DNA from 4 places in the Halomonas sp. THAF12 genome. Region 4 is predicted to be linked to each of the others. Evidence: predicted binding sites of a transcription regulator. Region 4 holds the regulator's gene; each other region holds the start of a gene.
What was found. The regulator sigma-54, encoded in region 4, starts transcription at its own class of promoters, with help from an activator protein. The targets are predictions, from matches to a motif close to TGGCACNNNNNTTGCTNT.
Positions count from the first base shown of each region.

Region 1 (3,967 bases), 490 kb from region 4:
ACCGCGCCCACCGGCACCTCGCCGGCCTCCCCGGCCAGCCGCGCCTGCTCGAGGGCGCGATGCATGTAGAACTCGTCACTGCGCATGGCCGCCGACTCCCGTAGACTACTGACAATGAAACATTCGTATGACTGCCCGGCATGTGCGGATGCCGTGGCCCATGGAGGATACCCGGAATGAGCGACGCCCTGAACGATCTGGTCGACCTGCTGCGCCTCGAGCCCCTGGAAGAAAACCTGTTCCGCGGCCGCAGCCAGGACCTGGGCCTGCCCCAGCTGTTCGGCGGCCAGGTCCTCGGCCAGGCGCTCTCCGCCGCCACCCACACGGTGGATGACAGCCGGCGGGTGCACTCGCTGCACGGCTATTTCCTGCGCCCCGGCGACGCCAGCCGCCCGGTGGTCTATCAGGTCGACGCGGTGCGCGACGGCCGCAGCTTCACCACCCGCCGCATCACCGCCATCCAGAAGGGCCGGCCGATCTTCTTCTGCAGCGCCTCCTTCCACGGCCAGGACCACGGCCTCGACCACCAGCCGACGATGCCCGAGGTGCCCTCCCCGGATGCGCTCGACCGGGCCAACCTGCACGAGCGCTTTCCCGGCCATCCCATCGAGTTCTGCCACGTCGAGGAGGACGCCGTTCCCGGTCGTCCGGCGCGCAAGCGGCTGTGGTTCCGCCTCGCCGGCGAGCTGCCGGACGATCCGGCGCTGCACCGCTACCTGCTCGCCTACAGCTCGGATTTCCACCTGCTGACCACCGCGCTGGTGCCCCACGGCAAGCGCTTCGGCGACCCCGACCTGCGCATCGCCAGCCTCGACCACTCGCTGTGGTTCCATCGCGACGTCAGGGTCAACGACTGGCTGCTCTACGACATGGACAGCCCCTGGGCCGGCGGCGCCCGCGCCTTCACTCGCGGCAGCATCTACGACCGCCAGGGCCGCCTGGTCGCCTCCAGCACTCAGGAAGGCCTGACCCGGCTGGATGAGTGAACGCCCGCGCCGCCCTCAGTCGGCAGGATTGTCACGAGCGTAGGCCGCCAGCAGCGTGCGCTCCGACTGTGACAGATACTGCTCGAGCAGCGTCGCCGCCTGCGCCGGATCGCCGCCCTCGAAGGCCTCCAGGACGTGCAGGTTCCGCTCGACGTAGGGACCGTGAAGCCACTCCTGGTCGCTCAGCATGCCGAAGGCCAAGCGCAGCTCCGCCGAAACCTGGCGGAAGAAGGCATCCAGCCGCGGGCTGTCGGCCAGCGACACGATCGCGGCATGAAAGGCCATGTTGGACGATCCCACCGCCTGCCAGTCCTGCCGCTCGCGGCCGTCACGGGCCTGCTCGATGGCCGTGCGCATCCGCTGCCCCGCCGGATGGCCCGGCACGGCCTCCCTCAGCGCCTGACACTCGATAAAGCGCCGTAGCCGATAGATGTCGACCAGCGAGGCCAGGCTCGGCGTGGTCACGAAGACGCCACGGTTGGGGCGATGCGTCACCAGCCCCTCGTGCGCCAGACCGCGAAACGCCTCGCGCAGCGTATTGCGTGACACGCCCAGCCGCTCCCCCAGGGCGCTCTCGGACAGCCGCTGCCCCGGCACCAGCTCGCCCTCCACCAGCAGGCGACGTATCTCGTCGCCGACGGTTTCTCCCAGCGCCCGGCCCCTGCCCTCTACTCCTTGCCTGTTCATGCCTGCCCGTCCCGATCGTCGCCTTTGCCGCTCATGTTCGCGGTTACGCCCCCATACGACAAGCTCGCACGACGCACCCTCTTGGCGCATTGCCCCCGGATGTCGCCCCAACATGAGACACAAGTCGCATATCCCGTCATGGACAACATCTCTATTGTTGAACAATCACACCAACCATAGGCTACAAAACAAAGAAATCGTCGGAACATGGCATGCAACTTGCCTCGACGAGCCATAACAATCCCCATCCTGGAGTTCCTCTACATGGCTAGTGCAACCGATGCCGGGTTCGTCCGCTCCCGGCGGGCCTCGCTGATCGGCGCCATCTTCCTGATGGCCACCTCCGCCGTCGGCCCCGGCTTCATCACCCAGACCGCCACCTTCACCTCGCTGATGGGGGCCGCCTTCGCCTTCGGCATCCTGGCCTCGATCGTGATCGACCTGGTCGTGCAGCTGAACATCTGGCGGGTGGTCACCGTCACCGGCCTGCGCGCACCGGAAGTCGCCCATGCCGCGCTGCCCGGCAGCGGCTACCTGCTCGCGGTGCTGATCATCGTGAGCGGCCTGACCTTCAACGTCGGCAACATCGCCGGCGCCGGGCTCGGGCTCAACGCCCTGATGGGGCTCGATACCCAGTGGGGCGGCCTGATCAGCGCGCTGGTCGCGGTGGGCATCTTCTCGTCGCGCCGTGCCGGCATCGCCATCGACCGCATCATCATCGTGCTTGGGGTAGTGATGCTGGCCATGACGGTGTTCGTGGCGCTGGCCTCCCAGCCGCCGATCGGCGAGGCCCTGCGCCAGACCGTGCTGCCGGACACCATCAACTTCGCCACCATCACCACCATCGTGGGCGGCACCGTCGGCGGTTACATCACCTATGCCGGGGCGCACCGCATCCTGGACCGCGGCCTGGGCGGCGCGGAGAACGTCGAGACCGTCTCCCGGGCGGCCCTGCGCGGCATCCTGGTCACCGGCGTGATGCGCTACATCCTGTTCCTGGCCATCCTCGGCGTGGTCGCCAGCGGCGTGATCATCGACGTCTCCGGGCAGAACGCCAACCCGGCGGCCCAGGCCTTTCAAGCGGCGGCGGGCGAGCTCGGCCTGCGCGCCTTCGGCCTGATCCTGTGGGCCGCCGGCATCACCAGCGTCATCGGCGCCTCCTATACCTGCATGACCTTCCTGAGCGCCTTCCGCCCGAGCATCGGCGAGCCGGCGCGCAATCGCGCCACCCTGGTGTTCATCGGCGCCTCGCTGCTCGTCTTCCTGTCGCTGGGCACGCCGCCAGCCGCCCTGCTGATCTTCGCCGGCGGCTTCAACGGCCTGGTCCTGCCGATCGGCCTGACGCTCTTCCTGTACGTGGCCTGGCGTCGCAGCGACCTCATGCACGGCCACCGCTACCCGCGCTGGCTGCTGGTCTCCGGTACCGCGGTCTGCGCCCTGACCTGGTACATGGGCTATCAGTCCATCGGCCCCATCTTCGCCTTCCTGTCGCCGGCGACCTGATCGAGGAGTCCGCATATGTCCCGCATCGACCTGAACAGCGATCTCGGCGAGAGCTTCGGCCAGTGGCGCATGGGTGACGACGACGCCATGCTGGGCCTGGTCACCAGCGCCAACATCGCCTGCGGCTTCCATGCCGGCGACCCCGCCGGCATGGCCCGCACCCTGGCCGCCGCCGCCGAGCGCGGCGTGACCGTCGGCGCCCACGTCAGCTACCCGGACCTGGTCGGCTTCGGCCGCCGCCCGATGGAGATCGCCAGCGACGAGCTGCGCGCCGATGTGATCTACCAGATCGGCGCCCTGCAGGGCATGGCCGGCGCGGCCGGTACCGCCGTGCGCTACGTCAAGCCGCACGGCGCGCTCTATCACGCCATCGCTCACGACCGTCGCCAGGCCGAGGCGGTGATCGAGGCCATCCAGGCCGCCGATGCCTCCCTGGTACTGATGACGCTGGCCGGCTCGCCGCTGAACGACTGGGCCCGGGACGCCGGCCTCGCCACCGCCGCCGAGGCCTTCGCCGACCGCGCCTACCATCGCGACGGCCGGCTGGTCTCGCGCCGCGAGGCCGGCGCGGTGCTGCACGATGTCGATCTCGTCGCCGAACGCATGCTGCGCCTGGTCCGGCATGGCACGCTCGAAAGCGTGGAAGGCGACGAGGTCGCCATCGCCGCCGACTCCATCTGCGTGCATGGCGACAGCCCCGGCGCGATCGCCATGGCCCAGGCCGTGCGTGAGCGCCTGCTCGCCGCCGGCGTAAACCTGCATGCCTTCGTCGGAACCGGTTCCGCAACGTC
Region 1 covers NZ_CP045399.1:3,074,952-3,078,918, forward strand. The annotation lists gene tadA (tRNA adenosine(34) deaminase TadA) at 1-86, opposite strand, end outside; gene FIU88_RS14260 (acyl-CoA thioesterase II) at 177-986, shown strand; gene FIU88_RS14265 (GntR family transcriptional regulator) at 1,002-1,673, opposite strand; gene FIU88_RS14270 (NRAMP family divalent metal transporter) at 1,938-3,176, shown strand; gene FIU88_RS14275 (LamB/YcsF family protein) at 3,192-3,967, shown strand, end outside.
Region 1: a site for sigma-54 is predicted at 1,882-1,899, ahead of FIU88_RS14270 (NRAMP family divalent metal transporter). Genes of this name have one in related genera too.

Region 2 (3,967 bases), 1.4 Mb from region 4:
TGCCGGAGGTCAGGGTCAGGAACTGACCGCGGAAGCCGATCAGGCCGCGCGCCGGGATGATGAAGTCGAGACGCACCCGGCCCTTGCCGTCGGGGTTCATGTTCTTGAGCTCGCCCTTGCGGTAGCCGAGCTCTTCCATGATGGCGCCCTGGTGCTGCTCCTCGCAGTCGATGATGACTTCTTCGTAGGGCTCCTGCTCCTGGCCGTCGATCTCGCGGATGATGACCTCGGGGCGGCCCACGGCCAGCTCGAAGCCTTCACGACGCATGCTCTCGATCAGCACCGAGAGGTGCAGCTCGCCGCGGCCGGAGACGATGAACTTCTCCGGGGAGTCGCCCTGCTCGACGCGCAGCGCCACGTTGTGGATCAGCTCCTGGTCGAGGCGATCCTTGATGTTGCGGCTGGTGACGAACTTGCCGTCCTTGCCGGCGAACGGCGAGTCGTTGACCTGGAAGGTCATGGACACGGTCGGCTCGTCGACGGTCAGCGCCGGCAGCGCCTCGACGGCGGCCGGGTCGCACAGCGTATCGGAGATCGCCAGATCCTCGATGCCGGTGATGCAGATGATGTCGCCGGCGGTGGCTTCGTCGGTCTGCACGCGCTCGAGGCCGAGGTGGGTCATCACCTGGCCGATCTTGCCGCGGCGGGTGTTGCCTTCCTTGGAGACGACGGTGACCTGCTGGTTCGGCTTGACGCTGCCGCGGGTGATGCGGCCCAGGCCGATGACGCCGACGTAGCTGTTGTAGTCCAGCGCGGAGACCTGCATCTGGAACGGGGCTTCCAGCTCGACCTTGGGCGGCTCGACGATGTCGACGATGGCCTCGAACATCGGTCGCATGTCGTCGCTCAGCTCTTCCGGCTCGGTGCCGGCGATGCCGTTGAGCGCGGAGCAGTAGACGATCGGGAAGTCGAGCTGCTCGTCGGAGGCGCCGAGGTTGTCGAACAGGTCGAAGATCTGGTCGATGACCCAGTCGGGACGGGCGCCCGGGCGGTCGATCTTGTTGACCACGACGATCGGCTTGAGGCCCTGGTCGAAGGCCTTCTGGGTCACGAAGCGGGTCTGCGGCATCGGGCCGTCGACGGCGTCGACCATCAGCAGCACGGAGTCGACCATGGACATCACGCGCTCGACTTCGCCACCGAAGTCGGCGTGTCCCGGGGTGTCCACGATGTTGATGTGGTAGTCGCGGCCGTTGCCGTCATCCCAGCGGATCGCCGTGTTCTTGGCCAGGATGGTGATGCCGCGTTCCTTCTCCTGGTCGTTGGAGTCCATGATGCGCTCCTGGCCTTCGGCCTTGCGGTCCAGGGTGCCGGACTGCTGGAGGAGCTTGTCGACCAGGGTGGTCTTGCCGTGGTCGACGTGAGCGATGATGGCGATGTTGCGAAGATTCTCGATCACGACGGGATCCTGCTGGGAAAATTGGGGTGGCATTATAGGGTCAGGACCTCGACGCTACCAGCCTTGTGGCGTCCGGAATCCGGATCGTCGCGGTGTTTTTCGCCCGCGCGTCGCCGCGGGGCGCCTGGCGCGGCGGCTGGGCGGCGGAAGCGTCGGGCTGGTGCGCAAGAAAAGACGATGTGCACATATTTGGTGCATCGGGGGCGTGCGAGCGTCATCTTGGGGCGCATTCCGGCGGACGAGAAGGCGCCATGAGCGGGCATGATGCAGATTGGTGACTCTGCACTCTCATGAAGCAGGTTTTTTTCTTCTTTCTTCTCAGTCGTTTATGGAAATGATTTCGGCGAATGTCGCCATTTTGGCACGCCATCTGCATTATTTGGGGCAATGCCATGGTCGTGCATGGCGGCGTGGGCATCGCACCGACGTCATGCTACAACGTCGACTGGACACACCCGCGACCGACGACAGACAGATTCAGCGGAATATCATAACCAGCCACTGTACCCTGGAGGACCTCATGTCCGAGAAGACTCTCGCCCTGATCGAAGAACACGACGTGAAGTGGATCGACCTGCGCTTCACCGACACCAAAGGCAAGGAACAGCACGTCACCATTCCGGCCCGTGACGTCGATGAAGAGTTCTTCGAGAACGGCCAGATGTTCGATGGCTCCTCCATCTCCGGCTGGAAGGGCATCAACGAGTCCGACATGATTCTGCGCCCGGAAGACGGCACCGGCTTCCTCGACCCCTTCACCGAAGACGCCACCCTGATCCTGCGCTGCGACATCATCGAGCCGGCCACCATGCAGGGCTACGAGCGTGATCCGCGCTCCATCGCCAAGCGCGCCGAGGCCTACCTGCAGTCCACCGGCCTGGGCGACACCGCCTTCTTCGGTCCGGAGCCCGAGTTCTTCATCTTCGACGAGGTGCACTGGAAGGCCGACATCGAAGGCGCCATGTACAAGATCACCTCCGAGGAAGGCGCCTGGGCCACCGACCGTCAGGTCGAGGGCGGTAACCTGGCGCACCGTCCGCGCGTCAAGGGCGGCTACTTCCCGGTGCCCCCGGTCGACAGCTTCCACGACATCCGTGGCGCCATGTGCAACACCCTCGAGGCCATCGGCCAGTCCGTCGAGGTGCACCACCACGAGGTCGCCAACGCCGGCCAGAACGAGATCGGCGTCAAGTTCAACACCCTGGTGAAGAAGGCCGACGAACTTCAGGAAATGAAGTACGTGGTGCACAACGTCGCCCACGCCTACGGCAAGACCGCCACCTTCATGCCCAAGCCGCTGGTCGGTGACAACGGTTCCGGCATGCACGTTCACCAGTCCTTCTGGAAGGACGGCGAGAACCAGTTCGCCGGTGACGAGTACGCCGGCCTGTCCGAAATGGCGCTCTACTACATCGGCGGCATCATCAAGCACGCCCGTGCCCTGAACGCCTTCACCAACGCCTCCACCAACTCCTACAAGCGTCTGGTGCCGGGCTTCGAGGCGCCGGTCATGCTGGCCTACAGCGCCCGCAACCGCTCCGCGTCCATCCGCATCCCCTACACCGCGAGCCCCAAGGGCAAGCGCGTCGAGGCTCGTTTCCCCGACCCGACCGCCAACCCGTACCTGTGCTTCGCGGCGATGCTGATGGCCGGTATCGATGGCATCAAGAACAAGATCCATCCCGGCGACGCCATGGACAAGAACCTCTATGACCTGCCGCCGGAAGAAGGCAAGTCCATCCCGACCGTCGCCGAGAGCCTGGACCAGGCCCTCGAGGCGCTGGCCGAGGACCGCGCCTTCCTGACCGAGGGTGGCGTGTTCACCGACGAGATGATCGATGCCTACATCGAGCTCAAGGAAGAGGACGTCGAGCGCCTGCGCATGACCACTCATCCGGTCGAGTTCGACATGTACTACAGCTGCTGATGCCGCGCGGCGCCCGGCGCCGCGCTCCAGCACGCGAAAGGCACGCCCGTGGGCGTGCCTTTTTTTGTGCGTCTTTCTCCCGGGGCCTCCGCCCGGGATCAGTAGATCAGCATATGGCCGCCGATGCCCATGGCGAAGCCGAACACCGCCCCCAGCGGCGGGCCCCAGTGGCGCTCGAGCCGGGCCTGGGGCGCCAGGTCCTGGAACACCGAGTAGAGGATGCCGCCGGCGGCGAACAGCATGATCGCGGCCACCGTGGACGGGTAGGCGGCCAGCCACCAGTAGCCGCTCAGGCCGGCCAGCGGCCCCAGCCAGGCCATGGCGAAGAACATCGTCAGCAGGCGCCGGGTCGAGTAGTGGGTGTTCTCGCGCAGCTCGCGATAGGCGTTGAAGCCCTCCGGCAGGTTCTGCAGCGTCATCAGCAGCGCCAGCAGCACGCCGCTGCCGCCGCCGTAGGCGAAGGCCGCGCCCAGGGCCAGGGCCTCGGGCAGGAAGTCGGCGAGCATGGCGGTGAGCTGGCTGGCGGGGGTGCCGTTGCGGTAGAGGGCGATATCGAGCGCCATGAAGGTCAGGCCGCCGGCGAGGAACCAGGCCATGGCCGGCGCCAGGTCCAGGGCCTCGAAGCTGTTCGGCACCAGCAC
Region 2 covers NZ_CP045399.1:215,720-219,686, forward strand. The annotation lists gene typA (translational GTPase TypA) at 1-1,399, opposite strand, end outside; gene glnA (glutamate--ammonia ligase) at 1,920-3,326, shown strand; gene FIU88_RS00970 (ZIP family metal transporter) at 3,425-3,967, opposite strand, start outside.
Region 2: a site for sigma-54 is predicted at 1,759-1,776, ahead of glnA (glutamate--ammonia ligase). Genes of this name have one in related genera too.

Region 3 (3,967 bases), 1.5 Mb from region 4:
CCGTGGGCAGCCACTGCCGCACCCAGGCCAGCCAGTCGCGCGGCGCATCGTCCGTCTCGCCGCCGGCGAGCTGCCAGCGCTGGCAGTGGGCCAGCGGGATGCGCGCCCAGTAGGCGCCGTCGTCGCGGCCGGCGAAGTCGCCGGCTTCGCCGGGGGCGATCAGCAAGGTCGCCTCCCAGCCCACCGCCAGCGGCGCCAGGCTCACCGCGCCGTGCTTGGCTTCGGGCTGGCCGGAGATCGGGTCGAGATGGGCGGCGAGCAGGCCGCCGGTGCGCGCCGCGCCGGTGAAGCGGTCGGTCCAGTGCATCGGCACGAAGGCCTCGCCGCGGCGCTGGCCCTTGGTCAGCCGCACCCGGGCGCGGTACTCGCCGCCGGCGCCGGTCAGCCGCGCCAGCTGCTGGTCGCCGACGCCGAAGGCGGCGGCGTCCTCGGGGGTGATCTCGATGAAGGGCTCGGCGCGGTGATTCATCAGCCGCGGCGCCCGGGCGGTGCGGGTCATGGTGTGCCACTGGTCGCGCACCCGGCCGGTGTTGAGGCGCAGCGGACGCGCGGCGCTGAGCGCCTGTTCGGGGCCGCGCGGACGCACCGGCAGCAGCCGGGCCCGGCCGTCCGCGGTGGCGAAGCGACCGTCCTCGAACAGCCGCGCGGTGCCGCGCGGGGCCTCGGCGGTCACCGGCCACTGGATCGGCGCCAGGGCGTCGTAGCCGGCGCGGTCGAGCCCCGCCAGCGCCGAGATGTCGAACGGCCGCGCCTCGTGGCCCGGCTGCCCGGAGGCGTTCTCGAAGCCGGAGAGCCGGGCGTGCTCGGCGAAGATCTCGCCGGGATGGCCGTAGTCGAAGGCCTCGCCGAAACCCAGCCGGCGCGCCGCCTCGCAGACGATCCACCAGTCGTGTCGCGCCTCGCCCGGCGGCGGCAGCATCCCGCGCTGACGCGAGATCCGCCGCTCGGAGTTGGTCACGGTGCCGTCCTTCTCCGACCACGACGAGGCCGGCAGCACGATATCGGCGTAGGGCAGCAGATCGGTGTCGGCCATGCATTCGGAGACGATCACCAGCGGGCACGTCTCGAGCGCCGCCCGCACCCGATTGGCGTCGGGCAGGCTGACCGCGGGATTGGTGGCCATCACCCACAGCGCCTGGATCTCGCCGCGCTCGATGGCCTCGAACAGCGCCACCGCCTTGTGCCCCGGCGCCTCGGGCAGGGTCGGCGTCAGGTGGTCGGTGGCCCAGAAGCGCGTCACGCGGTCGCGCGCGCCGGGGGAGTCGTAGTCCATGTGGGCGGCGAGCTGGTTGGCCAACCCGCCCACCTCGCGGCCGCCCATGGCGTTGGGCTGGCCGGTGATCGAGAACGGCCCGGCGCCGGGCAGGCCGATCTTGCCGCCGGCCAGGTGGCAGTTGATGATCGCCTGGCACTTGTCGGTGCCGCTGGACGACTGGTTGATGCCCTGGGAGTAGAGGGTCACCACGTGCAGCTGGCTGGCGAACCAGTAGAAGAAGGTCTCCAGCCGCTCGGCGTCGACGTCGCAGTCGGCGGCAATGGCCGCGATGGACACGTCGTCCTCGCGGGCCGCGGCCAGGGCCGCGTCGAGCCCGTCGGTATGCTTGCCCAGATAGACGTCGTCGAGCCGGCCCTTGTCGGCCATCCAGGCCAGCAGGCCGGTGAACAGCCGGGCGTCGCTGCCGGGCCTGAGCCCCAGGTACAAATCGGCGATCTCGCAGCTGTCGGTGATCCGCGGGTCGATCACCACCACTCGCATCAGCGGATTGCGACTCTTGGCGGTGCGCAGGCGCTGATAGAGCACCGGATGGTTCCAGGCCAGGTTGGACCCCACCAGCACCACCAGCTCGGCCTCCTCCAGGTCCTCGTAGCAGCACGGCACGGCGTCGGCGCCCAGCGAGCGCTTGTAGGCGGCCACCGCCGAGGCCATGCACAGCCGCGAGTTGGTATCCAGGTGCGGCGTGCCGAGAAAGCCCTTGAACAGCTTGTTGGCGACGTAATAGTCCTCGGTCAGCAGCTGGCCGGACAGGTAGGCCGCCACGGCGTGATCGCCGGCGCGCTCGCGGGTGGCCTGGAGGCGGCCGGCCACCGCCTCGAGGGCGGTGTCCCAGTCGACCTCGACGCCGTCGACCCGGGGCCGGGTCAGGCGGCCGTGATCGCCCAGGGTCTCGGCCAGCGCCGAGCCCTTGACGCACAGCCGCCCGTAGTTGGCCGGGTGGTCGCCGTCACCCTCCACGCCGGTGATGCGCCCGTCCTCGATGTCGGCCGTCACGCCGCAGCCGACGCCGCAGTAGGGGCAGGTGGTGCGCGCCTGTTGCATGCTGCTCTCCTCGATCATGGTCCCGACACGACGACGCCCACCGCCATGCCGGGTGGGCACGGGGGTGGGCGTCGTTGCCGTGAGTCGCCGCCGTGGCGACTCGGGAATGTCTTTCCATGAGAAAAGCAAACGGCATGCCAGGCGGAAGGAAAGCGTCGGCACTCAAGCCATCGCGGCCGTCTCGGCGATCTCGCCTGCACCAGCCGGCGGCATTTTCCGCCCCGCTCCGCCTCTTCGTGGTGCAAAAGGACGGCGTCGGCGACCGATGCACCACCGTCGCTCGGCGCCGATGCGGCTGGAATGGCTCTTGCATGAACTGGGCCTGACCGTTTCCCCATCACGAGCCCTATGCCATGCCCCAGCCCTTGCGAATCCTGCTGGTCGACGACGAGAGCGTGCGCGCCGCCATGGTCGAGGAGGCCCTCGGCCAGGAGGGGCACGAAGTGATCTGCCACCTGCAGAGCCCGGCCAGCCTCAACGACATGGTCGAGCGCCACGCGCCCGACGTGGTCATCATCGACATGGAATCCCCCGACCGCGACACCCTCGACAGCATGTCGCAGCTGCACCGGGAGAACCCGCGGCCGGTGGTGTTCTTCGCCGACCAGCACGATCCCGACTCCATGCAGGCCGCCCTCAAGGCCGGCGTCAGCGCCTACGTGGTCGACGGCCTGGTGCCGACCCGGGTCCGGGCGATCCTCGAGGTCGCCGTGGCCCGCTTCGACGCCTTCCAGTCGATGCGCCAGGAGCTCGACCGCACCCGCACCCAGCTCGCCGACCGCAAGCGCATCGAGAAGGCCAAGGGCATGCTGATGAAGCACCAGGACTGCGACGAGCCCCAGGCCTACCAGACGCTGCGCAAGCTGGCCATGGACCGCGGCCAGCGCATCGGCGAGGTGGCCGGCAACGTGATCGATATCCTCGAAGGACTGGAGAAAGGCCTATGAGCATGCCCCATGCCCCCGAGCGTCCCCGACTGACCCTGGGCATCGTCCCGCTGCTGGACGCCGCCCTGCCGATCGTCGCCCGGGAAGGCGGCTTCTTCGCCGCCGAGGGGCTCGACGTCACGCTGTCGCGGGAGAGCGCCTGGTCGACCCTGCGCGACAAGCTGGCCGCCGGCATGCTCGACGGCGCCCAGCTGCTGGCCCCGCTGCCGCTGGCCATGAGCCTCGGCGCCTCCGGGCCGCCCTGCGACGTCCTGGCGCCGCTGGTGCTCGGCCGCAACGGCAATACCCTGGTGCTGTCGTCCTACTGGGCGGAAGGCATGGCGACGCCCCTCGACGGCTCGCCCGGCGGCCGGGACCCGGCCGTCAACGCCCGCGACTTCGCCGAGCGGCTGCGCCGGCGCGGCGCGCCACGTCCGCGGCTGGCCATGGTCCACCCCTTCTCCGGCCACCACTACCAGCTGCGCGACTGGCTGACCCTGGGCGGCCTCGACCCCAATCGCGACGTCGAGCTGGTCGCCCTGCCGCCGTCGCGCATGGTCGAGGCCCTCGAGCAGGGGCGCATCGACGGCTTCTGCGTCGGCGAGCCCTGGGGCAGCCAGGCCGCCCAGCGCGGCGGCGGGCATGTCGTCGCCACCGGCGCCCAGCTGTGGCCCGACCATCCCGAGAAGATGCTCGGCGTGACCCGCGACTGGGCCGGGCGCCA
Region 3 covers NZ_CP045399.1:1,121,261-1,125,227, reverse strand. The annotation lists gene FIU88_RS05065 (nitrate reductase) at 1-2,317, opposite strand, end outside; gene FIU88_RS05060 (ANTAR domain-containing response regulator) at 2,671-3,264, shown strand; gene FIU88_RS05055 (CmpA/NrtA family ABC transporter substrate-binding protein) at 3,261-3,967, shown strand, end outside.
Region 3: a site for sigma-54 is predicted at 2,440-2,457, ahead of FIU88_RS05065 (nitrate reductase). Genes of this name have one in related genera too.

Region 4 (3,967 bases):
TCGGCCAGCGTCATCTCGGTGTCCCGGGTCAGGGGGTGGCGGCGCCGGGTGGCGGAATAGCGCTCCAGCAGGATGCGTGCGTCGGTGGTCAGATAGATCACCTGGCACTGGATGTCGCGGGAGCGGACGTCCTCGAGCAGCGCCGGGAAGCGCTCCAGGGCGTGGGGCAGGTTACGGGCGTCGATGCTGACCGCCACGGCGCTGCGAAGGGACTGACCGCTGCGCAGCTCGTCGACCAGCGGGCCAAGCAGCATCGCCGGCAGGTTGTCGATGGCGTAGAAGCCGAGGTCCTCGAGGGCCTGCAGGGCGATCGACTTGCCGGAGCCGGAGCGTCCGCTGATGATGACGAGCTGCATGACGGGTCGGGTCTCCTGGTCGAGGCGGCGGCGCTCAGCCGCGACCGCTGGCGGCCGGTGCCTGTCGTCGGATGGCGTCGAGGAGGCTGTCGTGAAGCTCGCGCTGGCTGCCGGCCCGGCGCAGGGCGCTGCGGGTCTCGGCGTCGTTCATCACGCTGGCCACCTGGCCGAGCAGGGCAAGGTGGGCGTCGTCGGCTTCCTCGGGAACCAGCAGCACGAACACCAGGTCGACGGGTTCGCCGTCGATGGCATCGAAGTCGACCGGTTCGGCGAGCTTGAGAAAGCCGGCGATGGGCGCCTTGCAGTGCGGGTTGCGGGAGTGGGGAATGGCGACCCCGTGCCCGATGCCGGTGCTGCCCAGCCGTTCGCGCCCGATCAGCCGGCTGAAGACTTCCTGGCTGTCGAGACTCGGAATGTTCTGGGCAATGAAGGTGCTGAAGAATTCCAGCACCCGTTTCTTGCTCCCCCCGGGCACGCCGAAGAGGGTGCGCTCGGGGGGAAGGATGGTTTCAAGAGACATGACTCAGCGGACGCTTGCGGCGCCCTGGGCGCGGGCCTGGGTCTTTTCCTTGTGCTTGACGAGCTGGCGGTCCAGCTTGTCGGCAAGGGCGTCGATGGCGGCGTACATGTCGGCATCCATCGCTTCGGCGTGCAGATCGGCACCGGCGGCGTGCAGCGTGCAGGCGGCCTGCTGGCGTTCTTTTTCGACGGAGAGCGTGACCTGAACGGTGGTGATGTTGTCGTAGTGACGTTCCAGGCGGGAGAGCTTCTCCTGCACGTAGTCACGCAGGGGCTCGGTCAATTCCACGTGATGGCCGGTGAGGTTGACTTGCATGACACGCTCCTTGCTCCTTGGGTGGTGACTCGATTGTAACCCTTTTTGATGCCTTGCAAACCCCCCGCGACAGACGCGTTTTCACGCTCTGGAAATCGCCTTCGGCGGGGTCTCAGCCGAGGCGTTTCCGCTGGCTGGAAGACGGGATGTGCATCGCTTCGCGATACTTGGCGACGGTGCGACGGGCGACCTCGATGCCCTCCTCGGCGAGCAGGGTGACCAGCTTGCTGTCGGACAGCGGCTTGCGTGGCGGCTCGCCCTCGATCAGCTTGCGGATGCGGGCGCGGATCGCGGTGCTGGAGTGGGCGTCCTCGCCGTCGCCGACCTGGCTGGAGAAGAAGTACTTGAGTTCGAAGACGCCGCGCGGCGTGTGGATGAACTTCTGGGTGGTGACCCGGGAGATGGTCGATTCGTGCATCTCCACGGCCTGGGCGATGTCGGCCAGGATCAGCGGCTTCATGGCTTCCTCGCCGCGCTCGAGGAACTCGATCTGACGGGTCATCACCTCGTGGCCGACCCGCAGCAGGGTATCGTTGCGGCTGGCCAGGCTCTTGATCAGCCAGCGCGCCTCCTGCAGGTGGTCCTTGAGAAACTGGTTGTCGTCGCTCTTGTCCGCGCGCTTGATCAGCGCCGCGTAGTCGGGCTGGATGCGCAGCCGCGGCATCGCCTCGGGGTTGAGCTCGACGCGCCAGCCCTGGGGGGTGTGGCGGGCGATCAGGTCGGGAATCACGTAGTCGCTGTCGCCGCTGGCGAATTCGCTGCCCGGCCGTGGGTCGAGGCCGCGGATCAGGGCGATGACCTCTTCGAGGGTATCGTCATCGAGCCCCAGGCGCCGCTTGAGCAGCCGGCGATCGTTGCCGGCCAGGGCCTCCAGGAACTGGCGCACCAGGCGCCGGGCCTGGGGCAGCAGCGGGGTGTCATCGGGCAGGGTGGCGAGCTGCAGCAGCAGGCACTCGCGCAGATCGCGGGCGAACACCCCGGTGGGCTCGAACTGCTGCAGGCGCAGCAGCACCGCTTCGACCTCACGGGTGGCGAGCCCCTCGAGGCCCTGGGCGCGCAGGCCATCGCGCAGCTCGTCCAGCGGCTGATCCAGATAGCCGTCCGGGGTCACGGCATCGATCAGGCTCTCGGCGATGCGCCTCTCGCGCTCATCGAGACCGCTCATCGCCAACTGCCAGACGAGATGGCTCTGCAGGCTCTGGCCGGCGGCCTGGCGCTCGAAGTCGGGGGCCTCACCGCTGCCGCCGGCGTCCTGGAAGGTGTCGGACCAGTCGCTGTCGACGCTGAGCTCTTCCGGGATCTCGTCCGACCAGTCGTCGTCCGGCGTCTCGCTGACGGCCTGTTCGCCGAAGTCGTCCTCGAGCTCGAGCATGGGATTGGCCTCGAGGGCCTGCTGGACCTCCTGGCGCAGATCGAGGGTCGAGAGCTGCAGCAGGCCGATGGCCTGCTGCAGCTGAGGGGTCATGGTCAGCTGGGTGCCGACACGCAGTTGAAGGGATGCCTTCATGGCCATGGGCGAGCGGTCCGATCCTGCGGTGAAGAGGTCTTCCACCCTAGTGCCCGGGCGTCCGCCATGCAAGCGTGTTCGCAGCAATTAGCGTGCCAACGGCAATCACCATGCCCGTCCGTGCATGGCGGCAGTATATCAGTGACTTGCGAAGACCAAGGGGTCAGAGGCGGAAGTCCTGGCCCAGGTAGACGTCGCGCACCCGCTGGTTGGCGAGGATCTCCTCGGCGTCACCCTCGGCGATGATCTGGCCGTCGCCGACGATGTAGGCGCCGTCGCAGATGTCCAGCGTCTCGCGCACGTTGTGGTCGGTGATCAGCACGCCGATCTCGCGCGCCTTGAGCTGGCGGATGATGCCCTTGATGTCGCCCACCGAGATGGGGTCGACGCCGGCGAAGGGCTCGTCGAGCAGGATGAAGTCGGGCTCGGTGGCCAGCGCCCGGGCGATCTCGACCCGCCGGCGTTCGCCGCCGGACAGGCTCATGCCCAGGTTGTCGCGGATGTGGGTGATGTGGAATTCCTCCAGCAGCGCCTCCAGGCGCGCCTTGCGGCCGCTGCGGTCGAGGTCGCGGCGGGTCTCGAGGATCGCCATGATGTTGTCGGCCACCGACAGCTTGCGGAAGATCGAGGCTTCCTGTGGCAGGTAGCCGATCCCGGCCTGGGCGCGCTGATGCATGGCGGCGCCGGAGAGGTCGCGGTCGTCGATGGCGACACGGCCGGCGTCGGCGCGGACCAGCCCGACGATCATGTAGAAGGAGGTGGTCTTGCCGGCGCCGTTGGGGCCCAGCAGGCCGATGATGCGGCCCTGCTGGATCTCCAGGCTGATGTCGTGGACCACGCGGCGACGCTTGTAGCTCTTGGCCAGGTTCCGGGCGCTCAGGGTCTTCATGGGCCGTCCTGCTGTTCCGGCTCGAGGGTCATGCGCACGCGCTGGCTCTCGCCGACGCCCTGGGCGTCGGAGCGGGCCTGCACCACCCGGCGATCGAGGAAGTATTCGAGGTAGCCGCCGTCGAAGGTGTCGCCGCCCTGGTGCAGCTCGGCCTGGTCGACCAGCTCGATGCGCCGCTCGGCCACGTGGTAGATCACGGTGCGGCCCCAGGCGCGGACCAGCGGCTGATCCGGGGAGGGCTGCTGCTCCAGGTAGGCGCGCTGGCCGGTGGCGGTGGCGGTGGTCAGCTGGCCGGCGTCGTTGCGCTGGATCTCCACGCGGTCGCCGGTCAGCTGCATGCTGCCCTGCTGGATGCGCACGTCGCCCTGGTAGACGGCGGT
Region 4 covers NZ_CP045399.1:2,587,191-2,591,157, reverse strand. The annotation lists gene rapZ (RNase adapter RapZ) at 1-356, opposite strand, end outside; gene FIU88_RS11950 (PTS sugar transporter subunit IIA) at 391-876, opposite strand; gene raiA (ribosome-associated translation inhibitor RaiA) at 880-1,191, opposite strand; gene FIU88_RS11940 (RNA polymerase factor sigma-54) at 1,304-2,704, opposite strand; gene lptB (LPS export ABC transporter ATP-binding protein) at 2,862-3,587, opposite strand; gene lptA (lipopolysaccharide transport periplasmic protein LptA) at 3,584-3,967, opposite strand, start outside.